2 regions of the Klebsiella scottii genome follow, and region 2 is predicted to be linked to the other one. Evidence: predicted binding sites of a transcription regulator. Region 2 holds the regulator's gene; the other holds the start of a gene.
What was found. Region 2 encodes ArgR, which controls arginine synthesis, uptake and breakdown. Its sites were predicted from a motif close to ANTGAATAAAAATACANT; they were not measured.
Positions count from the first base shown of each region.

Region 1 (7,264 bases), 510 kb from region 2:
TCAGACGTCAACAATGCGGTAGCTGTGGGTAGCGAAAGCGCGGGTGAAAAGGGGCTGCTGGTTTACCGCTCGGTGATTCCGCGCCCGCATGAGGCAATGTGGCGACAGATGGTGGAGGGATAATGGAAAAGCAGCAAACAACAGATCGCATGATTCAGGAATACGTCCCGGGTAAACAGGTCACGCTGGCGCACCTTATCGCTAATCCAGGTCAGGACCTGTTCAAAAAGCTGGGTTTGCAGAATGCGGTATCGGCGATCGGCATTCTCACCATTACCCCCAGTGAAGCCTCAATAATTGCCTGCGATATCGCCACCAAATCGGGCGCGGTAGAGATAGGCTTTCTCGATCGCTTTACCGGCGCCGTGGTGCTTACCGGGGACGTTTCCGCCGTTGAATATGCGCTGAAGCAGGTTACACGCACGCTGGGCGAAATGATGCGCTTCACCGCTTGCCCAATTACACGGACCTAAGCTCATGAAACGTTTGATGCTTATCGGCCCCAGCCAGTGCGGCAAGACGTCCTTGACCCAAAGCCTGCGCGGCGAAGCGCTCCATTATAAAAAAACGCAGGCGATTGAATGGTCCCCGATGGCCATCGACACGCCGGGTGAATACCTCGAAAACCGCTGTCTTTACAGCGCGCTGCTGGCCAGCGCCTGCGAAGCCGACGTTATCGCACTGGTGCTGAATGCCGACGCGCAGTGGTCGCCGTTTTCTCCCGGTTTTACCGCCCCGATGAACCGCCCGACCATCGGCCTGGTGACCAAGGCCGATTTAGCGCCCCCGCAGCGCCTTTCTCTGATTGAGGGCTGGCTTGAACAAGCCGGCGCGCAGCGGATCTTTATTACCAGCGCGCTCAATAAATCGGGACTCACCGCCGTACTGGCTTTTTTGAATGCGAAGGAACCCCTATGTCTCACAAAATAATGGCCATTAACGCCGGCAGCTCATCGCTAAAATTTCAGCTGCTGGCAATGCCTCAGGGTGAAATGCTCTGCCAGGGATTGATAGAGCGTATTGGTATGGCGGACGCCCGGGTGACGATAAAAACGCCAGCCCACGGCTGGCAGGAGAGGGTCCCTGTTGCCGATCATCGTGAAGCCGTGACTCTGCTGCTGGAAAAGCTGCTCCGCTACGGCGTGATCGGCAGCCTGCATGAGATTGACGGTATCGGCCATCGCGTCGCCCACGGTGGAGAGCACTTTAAGGATTCCGCGCTGATTACCGAGGGGTCGCTGGCTGAAATTGAACGCCTTGCGGAGCTGGCGCCGCTGCATAATCCGGTCAATGCGCTCGGCATTAACGTCTTTCGCCAGCTGTTGCCCACCACGCCCGCCGTCGCAGTGTTTGATACCGCCTTTCACCAGACGCTGGATGAGCGCGCCTATCTCTACCCTCTTCCCTGGCGCTATTACAGTGAACTTGGTATCCGCCGCTATGGTTTCCACGGCACCAGCCACAAATACGTCAGCGCCCTGCTCGCAGAGCAGCTCGGCGTTCCGCTCAGCGCGCTGCGGGTGATCTGCTGCCACCTGGGCAATGGCAGCAGCGTTTGCGCGATTAAAGGCGGCCATTCTATCAATACCTCAATGGGATTTACGCCCCAGTCCGGCGTGATGATGGGGACCCGCAGCGGCGATATTGACCCATCAATCCTGCCGTGGATTGCCCAGCGGGAGGGGAAAACGCCCCAGCAGCTTAATCATCTGTTAAACAATGAGTCCGGGCTGCTCGGCGTCTCCGGCGTTTCGCATGATTACCGCGACGTCGAGCAGGCGGCAGATGCAGGCAATCACCGGGCGGCTCTCGCCCTGTCGCTTTTTGCCGAGCGGATCCGCGCGACGATCGGCAGCTACATTATGCAGATGAGCGGCCTGGACGCGCTGATTTTTACCGGCGGCATTGGCGAAAACTCCGCGCGCGCGCGATCCGCAATCTGCCATAACCTGCATTTTCTCGGCCTGTCGATCGATAGCGAGAAAAACCAGCAGAATGCGGCCTTTATCCAGGCCGACGGCTCGGTCGTTAAAGTGGCGATTGTGAATACAAATGAAGAGCTGATGATCGCCCGCGACGTTATGCGCATCGCCCTCTCCGCGCGGGCGGATCTGTGCGTTTCGGCGTAAAACAGCCGCCCTCAGGCTTGAGTGAAATCATGGTAATAGCGGGATCGCCATGACACTATGCGCCATGAAAAATCGAGTGGAAAGGTGAACCGGTGGCCGTTGCACAATGTCCCGCATCCTGCGGAGAGCTCATCCAGGGCTGGATCCTTGGCAGTGAAAAGCTGGTCTCCTGCCCCGTCGACTGGTACAGCACCGTCGAGGTGAGCGCCGCGCCGCCTCTGCCTGATGAACGCCCGCTTTCCCGGGCAATGGTCGAGCGGCTTTTAGACTACTGGCAATACCCGGCAGGCCTGAGCCACGACATCCGTATCGAGGTGCACTCGTCGATTCCTGTCGCCAAAGGGATGGCCAGCAGTACGGCAGATATTGCCGCTACCGCGGTGGCCACGGCGCATCATCTCGGCCATACGCTGTCGGAGTCCGAGCTGGCGCGGCTTTGCGTCTCCCTGGAACCCACCGACAGCACCATTTTTCGCCAGCTCACGCTTTTCGACCACAACGACGCCTCGACGCAAATTGCCTGCGAGTCCCAGCCACAGCTCGATCTTTACGTTCTCGAAAGTCCCGTAACGCTACGCACAACGGATTATCATCGCCTGCCCCGCCGGTCCCGGCTGCTCGCCAGCTCGGCTACGCTACAGCTGGCGTGGGAAAAGATACAGGATGCCTGTCTTAGCGGCTGCCCGCGGCGGATGGGGGAAGCGTCGACGCTTAGCGCGATTGCCAGCCAGCTGCTGCTGGCAAAACCCGGTTTTACCTCGCTGCTGGCGCTGGTGGAAGAGTGCGACTTATACGGTCTGAACGTCGCTCACAGCGGCAGCGTTGTCGGCCTGATGCTGGACCGGCGGCGGCACGATATCGGCTATATACAGTGGGCGCTGGCGAAGAGGAGCATGAGCGAGCACTGGCCGCGGCAGCACCTGCTGAAGATGGTGCAGGGCGGCGCCCGCCTGCTTGCCGCTTCAGGCGTTCGCGCCAGCGATGCGCCTTAATGCGCTAATCAGCCGCTGATTCTCCTCCGCGCTGCGGATCGCCACGCGGAAATAGCCCGCCCCGAGGCCGGGATAGTTGGCGCAGCTGCGAATCAAAATATGCTGCTGCAGCAGCGCATACTGCAGGTCGATGCCCGGCATATCGGCGCGCAGAAACAGATAGTTTGCCTGACCCGGATATACAGTTAAGCCGGGAAGCCGGCGGAGCTGTTGGTAAAAACGCCGCCCCTCTTCGGCCAGCCACTGCCGGGTCTTCTGCTGGTAGGCGCTATCCTGCAGAATAATTTCCCCCGCCAGCGCGGCAAACGCGTTGATCGACCACGGCATTTGCCGCTCGCGCATCCGGGCGACGGCGCGCTCATCGCCGTTGACCAGATACCCCAGACGCAGGCCGGGTATGGCATAGAACTTCGTCAGCGAGCGTAGTACCCAGATATGCGGGTTATCGCGCAGCAGAGGAATAAACCCCGGCTGGTCGGGAATAAAATCGATAAAGGCCTCATCCAGCACCAGCGCGATGCTTAACGCTTTGCAGCGCTCGGCAATCGCCGCCAGCAGCCGGCGCTCCGGCAGCAGTCCGGTTGGGTTGTTGGGCGTACACAGGAACAGGCAGTCCAGGTCTGGCGTCAGGGCCGCGAGAAGGGCCTCGGTCAGCTGCCAGCCATCCTCTTCACGCAGAACGAACTCGCGGATCGCGCAGTCCACCGAGCTCAGCGCGCGGCGATATTCGGCAAAGCCGGGTATCACGATCATCGCCTGACGCGGCTTCAGGCCGTTTACGACGGTGAAAATAGATTCGGTTTCGCCATTCCCCGCCACGATCCACGAGGCGGGAATGTGGTGATGTTCGGCCAGGGCCTCGTGCAGCTGCTGATAGTCCACGTCGGGATAGCGCTCTGCGCGGTCAAGATTATCGATCAGAGCGCGCTTCAGGCTTTCAGGCATGCCCAGCGGATTAATATTGGCGCTAAAATCCAGCAGCCGATCGGGCTTAATGCCCAGCAGCGCCGCCGCCTCCCGCGTATTGCCGCCATGCGCGCTCTTTAACAGAGCCATATCCCGCTCCTTTTATCAGCCACGCCTTGCCAGCGTTGCGCCATCGGCGAAGTAGGCCTTAATCCCCGCCAGTATCGACTCGGCAACTTCCTGCTGGAAGGTCGCCGTTTTCAGCTTACGCTCCTCCTCCACGTTGCTGATAAACGCGGTTTCGACCAGGATCGACGGAATATCCGGCGCTTTCAGCACCGCGAAGCCGGCCTGTTCAACCTGGTTTTTGTGGAGGTTATTAATTTTGCCCATCTTTTGCAGCACCGCCTTACCAAACTTCAGGCTATCGGCGATGGTCAGCGATTGCACCATATCAAACATCGTATGGTCGACGTAGCGATCGCCGCTCTTGCTGACGCCCCCCACCAGATCGGAGGCGTTCTGGGTTTGCGCCAGATACTTAGCCGCGGTGCTGGTAGCGCCTTTGGTTGAGAGCGCAAATACCGAAGAGCCTCTCGGCTGGCGGCTGGTAAAGGCATCGGCGTGAATCGAGACGAACAGATCGGCACGCTGCTTTTGCGCCTTGGCGACGCGCACCTTCAGGGGAATAAAGACATCTTCGTTGCGGGTCATATAGGCCTTCATATTCCCCTCTTTTTCGATCAGCGCCCGCAGCCGGCGGGCAATCTGCAGCACAACGTCTTTCTCGCGGGTATGGTATTTGCCTACCGCGCCGGAGTCTTCACCGCCGTGTCCCGGATCGAGCATAATCACAATCGGCCGGTCGCGCCCGGCTTTACCCGGCTTCGGCCCGCTTTCTGCCGGCGGCACCTGACGATCGAGATCGCCCTTGTTGTAATCTTCCAGCAGCGCCAGCAGCGGGTCCTGCACATCGGTCGCCGTAGACGGATAGAGATCCATCACCAGGCGCTCTTTAAAGCCGGCAACCGGCGCGAGGGCAAAGAGCTGCGGTTTCACATTCTGTTTGAGCTCAAACACCATGCGCACCGTTTGCGGATCGAACTGCCCGACGCGAGCGGACTTAATATAGGGATCGTCGTCGCGAATGCTGGTTCCCATGCCTTTTAGCACGGAATTAAGGTTAACCCCTTCCAGATCGACCACCAGCCGCTCCGGATTGCTCAACGCAAACTGCCGATATTTCAGCACATGGTTGGATTCCACCGTAACGCGCGTATAGGTTGACGACGGCCAGACGCGCACGGCGACGACCTGTGCAACGGCAGCTAAACCAACCGGACTGACGCTCATTAACCACATAGCGCTCGCCCCCTGTAAAAAACGGCGACGGCTTAATCCTGACTTGTATCCCGGCATGCCACTCCCAAGCAATAAAAACGCATTCGTATCCAAAACAAACAGATTGACCAGAAACTTTAACGAAAGCCGTATAACCTGTCATCAATAAAAGGGTAAACAATCTTTGGTAGCGCGCTTTAAGTCACAGTTCTTTCGCAGGTTCGGGACAAATTTTGGCTTGCGTTTACGGGGAAAACAGAATAAAAATACACTTATTACGAATAATCATGCATTGAGGGTTGTTGTCATGGTGAAGGAACGTCGCACCGAACTGGTAGAAGGATTCCGCCATTCTGTTCCCTATATTAACGCCCATCGGGGAAAAACGTTTGTCATCATGCTGGGTGGCGAAGCCATTGAGCATGAGAATTTCTCCAGCATAGTCAATGACATTGGTCTGTTACATAGTCTGGGCATTCGCCTGGTGGTGGTCTATGGCGCGCGTCCTCAGATAGACGCCAACCTGGCCGAACATCATCATGAGCCGCTTTACCACAAACAGACGCGCGTGACTGACGCCAAAACCCTCGAACTGGTTAAACAGGCCGCCGGCATGCTGCAGCTGGAAATTACCGCGCGCCTGTCGATGAGCCTCAACAACACTCCGCTCCAGGGCGCCCACATCAACGTCGTGAGCGGCAATTTCATTATTGCCCAACCGCTTGGCGTTGATGATGGCGTCGATTATTGCCACAGCGGGCGCATTCGTCGTATCGATGAAGAAGCGATCCATCGCCAGCTTGATAATGGCGCCATCGTGCTGATGGGCCCGGTTGCGGTATCGGTCACCGGCGAAAGCTTTAACCTGACGTCAGAAGAGATTGCCACCCAGCTGGCTATTAAGCTGAAAGCGGAAAAAATGATCGGCTTCTGCTCTTCACAAGGGGTGTACAGCCAGGAGGGTGAGATCGTTCCCGAACTGTTCCCGAACGAAGCCCAGGCGCGGGTTGAAGAGCTGGAAGCGGAAGAGGACTACAACTCCGGTACCGTGCGTTTCCTGCGCGGCGCGGTGAAAGCCTGCCGCAGCGGCGTGCGTCGCTGCCACCTGATCAGCTACCAGGAAGATGGCGCTCTGCTGCAGGAGCTGTTCTCGCGCGACGGTATCGGTACTCAGATCGTCATGGAAAGCGCCGAGCAGATTCGCCGCGCCACCATCAACGATATTGGCGGCATTCTTGAGCTGATCAGCCCGCTGGAGCAGCAGGGGATTCTGGTGCGTCGCTCCCGCGAGCAGCTGGAGATGGAAATAGATAAATTCACCATCATTCAGCGCGATAACACAACAATTGCCTGCGCCGCGCTCTATCCGTTCCCGGAAGAGAAAATCGGTGAAATGGCCTGCGTGGCGGTCCATCCGGACTACCGCAGCTCATCGCGCGGGGAAGTGCTGCTGAACCGCATTGCGACCCAGGCAAAGCAGATGGGGCTAAGCAAACTGTTCGTGCTGACTACCCGCAGCATCCACTGGTTCCAGGAGCGCGGCTTTACGCCGGTGGATATCGACCTGCTGCCGGAGAGTAAGAAAGAGATGTACAACTATCAGCGCCGTTCCAAGGTGATGATGGCCGACCTTGGCTAAGTGAGCGCCCCCTTCCCGGCTAAGCGTAGCGCGGGCCGGGAAAGGTGAAGCGCTGAAGGTTGAGGCTACCCGCCGCTGGCGAAGATGTCCGCCAGCCCGCTGCGCCGTTCGGTGCGCGCCACGATAGCCTGAGTAAGCACCTGCTCATCGGCATAAATCGACAGCTGCCTTTTAGCTCGCGTTATCGCGGTATACACCAGCTCACGCGTCACCAGCGGCACGCTGCGGGAAGGCAAAATCAGGGCCGCGTGGTCAAA
Region 1 covers NZ_JARXNI010000019.1:534,272-541,535, reverse strand. The annotation lists gene pduT (propanediol utilization microcompartment protein PduT) at 1-123, shown strand, start outside; gene pduU (propanediol utilization microcompartment protein PduU) at 123-473, shown strand; gene pduV (propanediol utilization protein PduV) at 478-930, shown strand; gene QFI97_RS06290 (acetate/propionate family kinase) at 915-2,129, shown strand; gene QFI97_RS06285 (L-threonine kinase) at 2,222-3,121, shown strand; gene cobD (threonine-phosphate decarboxylase CobD) at 3,092-4,177, opposite strand; gene amiC (N-acetylmuramoyl-L-alanine amidase AmiC) at 4,193-5,446, opposite strand; gene argA (amino-acid N-acetyltransferase) at 5,676-7,007, shown strand; gene recD (exodeoxyribonuclease V subunit alpha) at 7,073-7,264, opposite strand, start outside.
Region 1: a site for ArgR is predicted at 5,624-5,641, ahead of argA (amino-acid N-acetyltransferase). Genes of this name have one in related genera too.

Region 2 (7,264 bases):
TCGGCGTTCAGGCAATGTCCCGGGAAGAGATAGATCAGGCCAATAACGTCCTGCAAACGGTGGAACACCAGCTGGCGAAATCGGTAGCCAGTCGCGATCTGGCGAAGCTCGATCTTCAGCGGACGGTTATCCGCGCGCCGGCCGACGGCTGGGTGACCAACCTCAACGTCTACGGCGGTGAATTTATTACCCGCGGCTCTACGGCGGTGGCGCTGGTGAAACAGGATACCTTCTACGTGATGGCCTATCTCGAAGAGACCAAGCTGGAAGGCGTGCGTCCGGGCTTCCGGGCGGAGATTACCCCGCTGGGCAGCAGCCGCACGATCAAGGGAACGGTTGACAGTATTGCCGCCGGGGTGACCAACGCCAGCAGTAGCAGCGATGCAAAAGGCATGGCCTCCGTGGACTCGAACCTTGAGTGGGTGCGCCTGGCGCAGCGCGTACCGGTGCGAATTCGCCTCGATCGGCAGCAGGGGAATATCTGGCCGGCGGGGACCACCGCAACGGTGGTGATCACCGGCAAAGAGGACCGCGACGCCCGGCAGGCGAATTTCTTCCAGAAACTGGCCATGCGCCTGCGTGAGTTTGGTTAATCGTCATGGGGATCTTCACTATTGCCCCCCGGCATCTCCGTTTCGCCGTTAAGCTCGCCTGCGCAGTGGTGCTGGCGCTCTTTGTTGGCTTCCACTTTCAGCTGGAAACCCCGCGCTGGGCGGTGCTGACGGCGGCGATCGTTGCCGCGGGTCCGGCATTCGCGGCCGGAGGGGAGCCCTATTCGGGCGCCATCCGCTATCGTGGGATGCTGCGTATTGTCGGTACCTTTATCGGCTGTATTGCGGCGCTGGCCATTATCATCCTGATGATTCGCGCCCCGCTGCTGATGATGCTGGTGTGCTGCCTGTGGGCCGGATTCTGCACCTGGATCTCTTCTCTGGTGCGGGTTGAAAACTCCTACGCCTGGGGGCTGGCGGGCTATACCGCGCTGATCATTGTTATCACCATTCATACCGATCCGATGCTGGCGCCGCAGTTTGCCGTCGAGCGCTGCAGCGAGATTGTGGTCGGTATTGTCAGCGCCATTGTGGCGGACCTGCTGTTTTCGCCGCGGTCGATCAAAAAAGAGATCGACCTGGAGCTGGATAACCTGCTGGTTGAACACTATCGCCTGATGCAGCTCTGCGTGGCGCATGGCGACAGCGAAATCGTGGATAAAGCCTGGGGAGCATTGGTACGCCGGACCAGCGCGCTGGAAGGTATGCGCGGAAACCTGATTATGGAATCCTCGCGCTGGGCGAAGGTCAACCAGCGCCTGAAGGCGATTAATACCCTCTCCCTGACGCTGATTACCCAGGCCTGCGAGACCTACTTAATCCAGAATTCACGCCCGGAAATGGTGACGGATGATTACCGCGAGCTTTTCGCCGAGCCGGTTGAGAACGTGCAGGATGTACATCGACAGCTGAAGAGAATGCGCCGTTTTCTGACCTGGAAAGGGGAGCATAATACGCCGGTAACGATCTATAGCTGGGTCGGGGCCGCCACGCGCTATCTGTTGTTAAAAAGGGGCGTTGTCGGCAATACCAAAATTAGCCGTATTGAAGATGAAGTGCTGCAGGGCGAAGTGGTGATGAAAGCCGAGTCGGCCGAGCGCCATCATGCGATGGTGAACTTCTGGCGCACCTCCATTTCGTGCATTCTCGGCACGCTGTTCTGGCTCTGGACCGGCTGGACCTCCGGCAGCGGGGCAATGGTGATGATCGCGGTGGTCACGGCGCTGGCGATGCGCCTGCCGAACCCGCGCATGGTGGCACTGGACTTCCTCTACGGGATGCTGGCGGCTCTACCGCTGGGGGCGTTTTTCTTCCTCGTGATTATGCCCGCGACCCAGCAAAGCATGCTGCTGCTGTGTATTAGCCTGGCGGTGATGGCATTCTTCATTGGGATTGAAGTACAGAAGCGGCGGCTGGGATCGATGGGGGCGCTGGCCGGCACCATCAATATCCTGGTGCTGGATAACCCGATGCAGTTCCAGTTCAGCCAGTTCCTTGACAGCGCGTTAGGTCAGATAGTTGGCTGTTTCCTCGCGCTGATGGTTATCCTGCTGGTGCGAGATAATTCGCGGGCGCGCACCGGGCGCGTTCTGCTCAATCAGTTTGTCTCGGCAGCGGTCTCATCGCTGACCACCAATACCGCCAGGCGCAAAGAGAACCATCTGCCGGCCCTCTATCAACAGCTCTTCTTATTGTTGAACAAGTTCCCGGACGATATTGCCCGTTTCCGCTTAGCGCTGACGCTGATTATTGCCCATCAGCGCCTGCGGGATGCGCCGGTGCCGGTTAATGACGATCTGTCGGCATACCATCGCCAGCTGCGTCGTACTGCGGATCACGTAATCTCCGCAGGCAATGATGACAAGCGTCGGCGCTATTTCTCCCGCCTGCTCGACGAGCTGGATATTTATCAGGAGAAGCTGCGGCTCTGGGAAGCGTCGCCGCAGGTGACGGAGCCGGTCCGACGGCTGGTGGAGATGCTGCGCAAGTATCAGCATGTGCTGACGAATAGCTAAAGACCAAAACCGACGCCTGAAGCGTCGGTTTTTTTATCGCTATACTTACTCATCAACGGGACCCCTTCGATTCAGAAATATAAGGATGGCAAAGCGACCGTCCGGCGGTATGGTATTTAGCGGGGAATGGCGGCGGGTTTAAGCGGGGGCGGGCGATGACGGTCTACACGTTTGATTTCGATGATATAGCGGAACAGCAGGATTTCTATCGTGAGTTTTCCCGCGTCTTTGAGCTGAGCCGGGAGAGGGTAAACAACCTGGACTCGCTCTGGGAAGTGACCACCGGCGGCCTGCTGCCGCTGCCGTTAGAGATTGAGTTTATTCATTTGAGCGATAAGCAGCGTCGGCGCTTTGGCGCTTTGATTTTGCTGTTTGATGAAGCGGAAGAAGAGCTGGAAGGGGAATTACGTTTTAATGCCAGACAGGCATAAAAAAGCCCCCGACGGGCGGGGGCAAGTCGTCGGATAAGACGACGAGGGTTTATTTGTACAACTCAGCCGTAGCGTGCCAGGTATCGCCGGTACGGGCTTCAATAATACGGTAGCTGCTGGCGCCTTCTTTAGCGGCCTTAGCCGCCAGTTCCTGGCGCATATCCATCGGCGCGCTGCCTACCTGCGAGACAGAAACGGTGCCCATAGACTGTAGGTTTTGAGCCTGTTCGGCGTTGACCTGCTGTACGGCGGCGCTTGCGCCGAAAGAGAGTACGGAGGCCAGGCCCAGGGATGCGATGATCATTGCAGTTTTCATAATTTTTACTCCAACCATGTTGATTGCAGCGGCGGGAGGTTTGTTATGTACCTGGGCCGCTGGAGATATTCTGTATTCAGTGAATAACCGATAAGCGTTAAAACTTATTTATAAAGTTCTGCCGTCGCGTGCCAGTGGTCGCCGGTGCGCGCTTCGATGATGCGATAGGAAGAAGCTCCTTCCTCCTGCGCTTTTTTGTTCAGCATTTCATGCATATCCATCGGGGAAGCACTTACCGCGCCGACGGAAACGGTGCCGATTGGCTGACGGCTTTGAGCCTGATCGCTGTTGATTGAATCAGCGGCGAAAGCGCCAAAAGAGAGTACGGACAGGATACTGAGTGCAGCTACGGTTGTTTTGATTTTCATGATGTTCACCTCGTCGAATCTTATTACTGAGAGCTCTTTGTTTCGTGACCCTCATCACAAAATCAAGTATACACTAATCACCAAAAATATTAATACCGTGCTAATTGTTTTGCGTGTAAATAATTACATAGAAATGTCTTTTTTATAACGTATAAGAATTAGAAATGTCATTTATTAGCCACGGGTTCCCGCTATTTCTAATAAAATCATAAGGATGGATGTATTTGATATTTTGTGCGTTTTCGGCCCTTTCATTCAGTAAAGGAATGTATAGGAGTGAAAAACCACACTAAATGTTAAAGAAATGCTGCATTTTTTGAAGGGCCCTCCGGCGTCAGCCAGAGGGAGAGGGCTTAGAGTTCTTGTTCAAACAGGACCAGAATCGCGTCGTGCAGATCTTTGACGGTAAATCCTCTGGCCGGGGTGGTAAAGATGGTGTCATCACCCGCGATACTGCCAAGGATGCCTTCCGCTTTACCCAGGGAGTCGAGAAGACGCGCGATGAGCTGCGCTGCGCCTGGGCTGGTATGGATAACCACGACGGCATCGTTATAGTCGATGTCCAGGACCAGGTTTTTCAGCGGGCTGGAGGTTGTCGGAACGCCAAGCTCGGCAGGCAGACAGTAGACCATTTCCATTTTGGCATTACGGGTTCGTACCGCGCCAAATTTTGTGAGCATGCGAGAAACTTTCGATTGGTTGATATTATCGAAACCTTCTTCCTGCAGCGCCTGGACGATTTCACCTTGAGAGCTGAATTTTTCTTCTTTAAGCAGCAGTTTAAATGCTTTAACCAGTTCTTCTTGTTTTGCCGAACTTCGCATAAGTCACCCAGATTATGGTGGTAAAAACAACATCATTATGCATAATCATGAATTTTTATGCAAATAATCCGCAAGGGGATAAAGTAAATAATGTTATGAAGGGGGCATATTTTAGCAAATAACCCTGATAAGGAACATGCCTTCATCACAGCGCGTAAATAGCTGTAAAAGTAAATTAAATGTTATGAGATTGGTGTTGTTTTGCCGAACAGGCTGGGTGTATTGTAACCACTAGTCGGTCCGGTACTACGTTTTGCTGGATGGCCAGTCTCAGGGATGAAAATGCGAAGCGGATGCATCGCTGCGCACCAGAACGCATTCTTCAACCATACTTATTGTAATTGTTCATCTTGTGAATTAAGGTCCAGGCGACGGAGTAACGAAAGACGATATTAACCATAATAAGGAGTTTAGGATGAAAGTTGCAGTCCTCGGCGCCGCTGGTGGAATAGGCCAGGCGCTTGCCCTACTACTTAAGACCCAACTGCCTTCAGGTTCAGAACTCTCGTTGTACGACATCGCTCCGGTAACTCCGGGCGTGGCGGTTGATCTTAGCCATATCCCTACCGATGTAAAAATCAAAGGTTTCTCCGGTGAAGACGCGACCCCGGCGCTCGAAGGCGCTGATGTGGTGCTGATTTCCGCTGGCGTTGCGCGTAAGCCAGGCATGGATCGCTCCGATTTATTTAACGTTAACGCCGGTATCGTGAAAAATCTGGTTCAGCAGATTGCCAAAACCAGCCCGCAGGCCTGCATCGGTATTATTACCAACCCGGTGAACACAACGGTGGCTATTGCGGCGGAAGTGCTGAAAAAAGCCGGCGTTTACGATAAGAACAAGCTGTTTGGCGTGACCACGCTGGACATTATCCGCTCTAATACCTTTGTCGCTGAGCTGAAAGGTAAATCCTCATCCGATGTCGAAGTGCCGGTTATTGGCGGCCACTCGGGCGTCACTATTCTGCCATTACTGTCACAGATTGCTGGCGTAAGCTTCAGCGAACAAGAGGTGGCAGACCTCACTAAACGCATTCAAAACGCCGGCACTGAAGTCGTTGAAGCTAAAGCCGGTGGCGGATCGGCAACGCTCTCTATGGGTCAGGCGGCAGCCCGTTTTGGCCTCTCCCTGGTCCGCGCGATGCAGGGTGAGAAGGGCGTGGTGGAATGCGCCTATGTTGAAGGCGATGGTCAGTACGCTCGCTTCTTCTCACAGCCGCTGCTGTTAGGCAAAAATGGTGTGGAAGAGCGCCATTCGATAGGCACGCTCAGCGCCTTTGAACAGCAGGCGCTGGAAGGCATGCTCGATACGCTGAAGAAAGATATCGCCCTGGGCGAAGATTTCGTTAATAAGTGATCGTTCTGATTTGCGAATGATGTAAACGAGCGGGCAGCCTTGCCCGCTCGCTGTTTTTAAAGCCTCCGCCGTTTCGCCCCGCTGTTGATTGTTATCAAAATGTGATCGCCTCTGCAACTTCGGCAATCCCTTCCTGATTCTTGATTTTTTGGTCACGCCCCGCCCGAATTTCCACCCGGCTCTTAAGGCGGCCCGGCTTTTGGCTGGCTTATATTGATTCCACCTTGCCGCCATCACCGGGAAAAACATGACCTCCTTAATGCTCAAGCGCAGTGATTACTTCACTAGTGCCGCCCATCCGGTGGCGGTGGAGCACCGCTGCCCGCAGGATATCTTTCCTCTGCATCGCCATGATTTTGACGAAATCGTTATTGTCTGGCGCGGGAACGGATTACACATCTGGAACGGACTGCCGTACCGCATTACCTACGGTGACGTGCTGTATGTGACCCAGCAGGATAGCCATTACTATCAGTCGGTCGATAACCTCGAGCTGGGCAACATTCTGTTTTGCCGCGACCGCCTGCGCCTGGGCACCGACTGGCACAATCTGCTGCCCGGCACGGAAACCCACCAGCAAAGCCGTAGCTGGCGATTAACCCGGGAGTCGCTGGCGTTGATCCGCCAGCACGTTGAGCGTCTGGCCGGCGAGTGCGGCAGGCGGGACCCCGTTTCTTTACGCCTGAGCGAGTCGATATTTCTCGAACTGGTGCTTCTGCTGATGCGCCACCGCTACGCGCCGGACAAGCTGGCCTCTCACGCCCGCCAGGATATCGATCTGGTCATCGCCAGCCTCGGCTCGCGGCTGAATGAGAAATTTGAGCTGGAATCCCTCTGCGCGCAGCATCAGCTCTCTCCGCGTTCGGTGCGCGACGCCTTCAAACAGATAACCGGTATGACCATCAGCCGCTACCAGATGCAGCGCCGCCTGTGCCGCGCCATAACGCTGCTCGGCACCAGCGAACTCTCCATTGCAGAAGTGGCGGCGGTGAGCGGCTTTAGCGACAGCAACTACTTCTCGGTCATCTTTCAGAAAAGCTTTAACCAGTCCCCCAGCCACTGTCGACGAGCGCTTCAGGCGCGGGGGCTGGGACGCGGACATTTTCCTTTCTCAGACGATTTATCCTCATCAGGAGACAACCTATGAACGCACCCGCCACGCTTAATACCGCGCTGTTTGGTATCGGGCTCAACACCTACTGGCCGCAGTTCAGCGGCCTCGAACAGCGCCTGCTGGGCTATCTGCAGGAGATTGAAGAGCAGCTCTCTGCGCCGTCGCTGACTGTGCTGAACGGCGGGCTGGTGGATTCGCTGGAGAAAAGCGATGCGCTGGCCCTGCGCCTCAGGCAGTTTTCGCCGGACGTCATCGTGATCGCCATCAGCACCTATGCCCTGAGCTCCACGG
Region 2 covers NZ_JARXNI010000019.1:27,516-34,779, forward strand. The annotation lists gene aaeA (p-hydroxybenzoic acid efflux pump subunit AaeA) at 1-593, shown strand, start outside; gene aaeB (p-hydroxybenzoic acid efflux pump subunit AaeB) at 599-2,566, shown strand; gene QFI97_RS03865 (barstar family protein) at 2,722-2,997, shown strand; gene yhcN-B (DUF1471 family stress response protein YhcN-B) at 3,047-3,313, opposite strand; gene yhcN (peroxide/acid stress response protein YhcN) at 3,418-3,681, opposite strand; gene argR (transcriptional regulator ArgR) at 4,035-4,505, opposite strand; gene mdh (malate dehydrogenase) at 4,921-5,859, shown strand; gene QFI97_RS03890 (helix-turn-helix domain-containing protein) at 6,107-7,006, shown strand; gene QFI97_RS03895 (L-fucose/L-arabinose isomerase family protein) at 7,003-7,264, shown strand, end outside.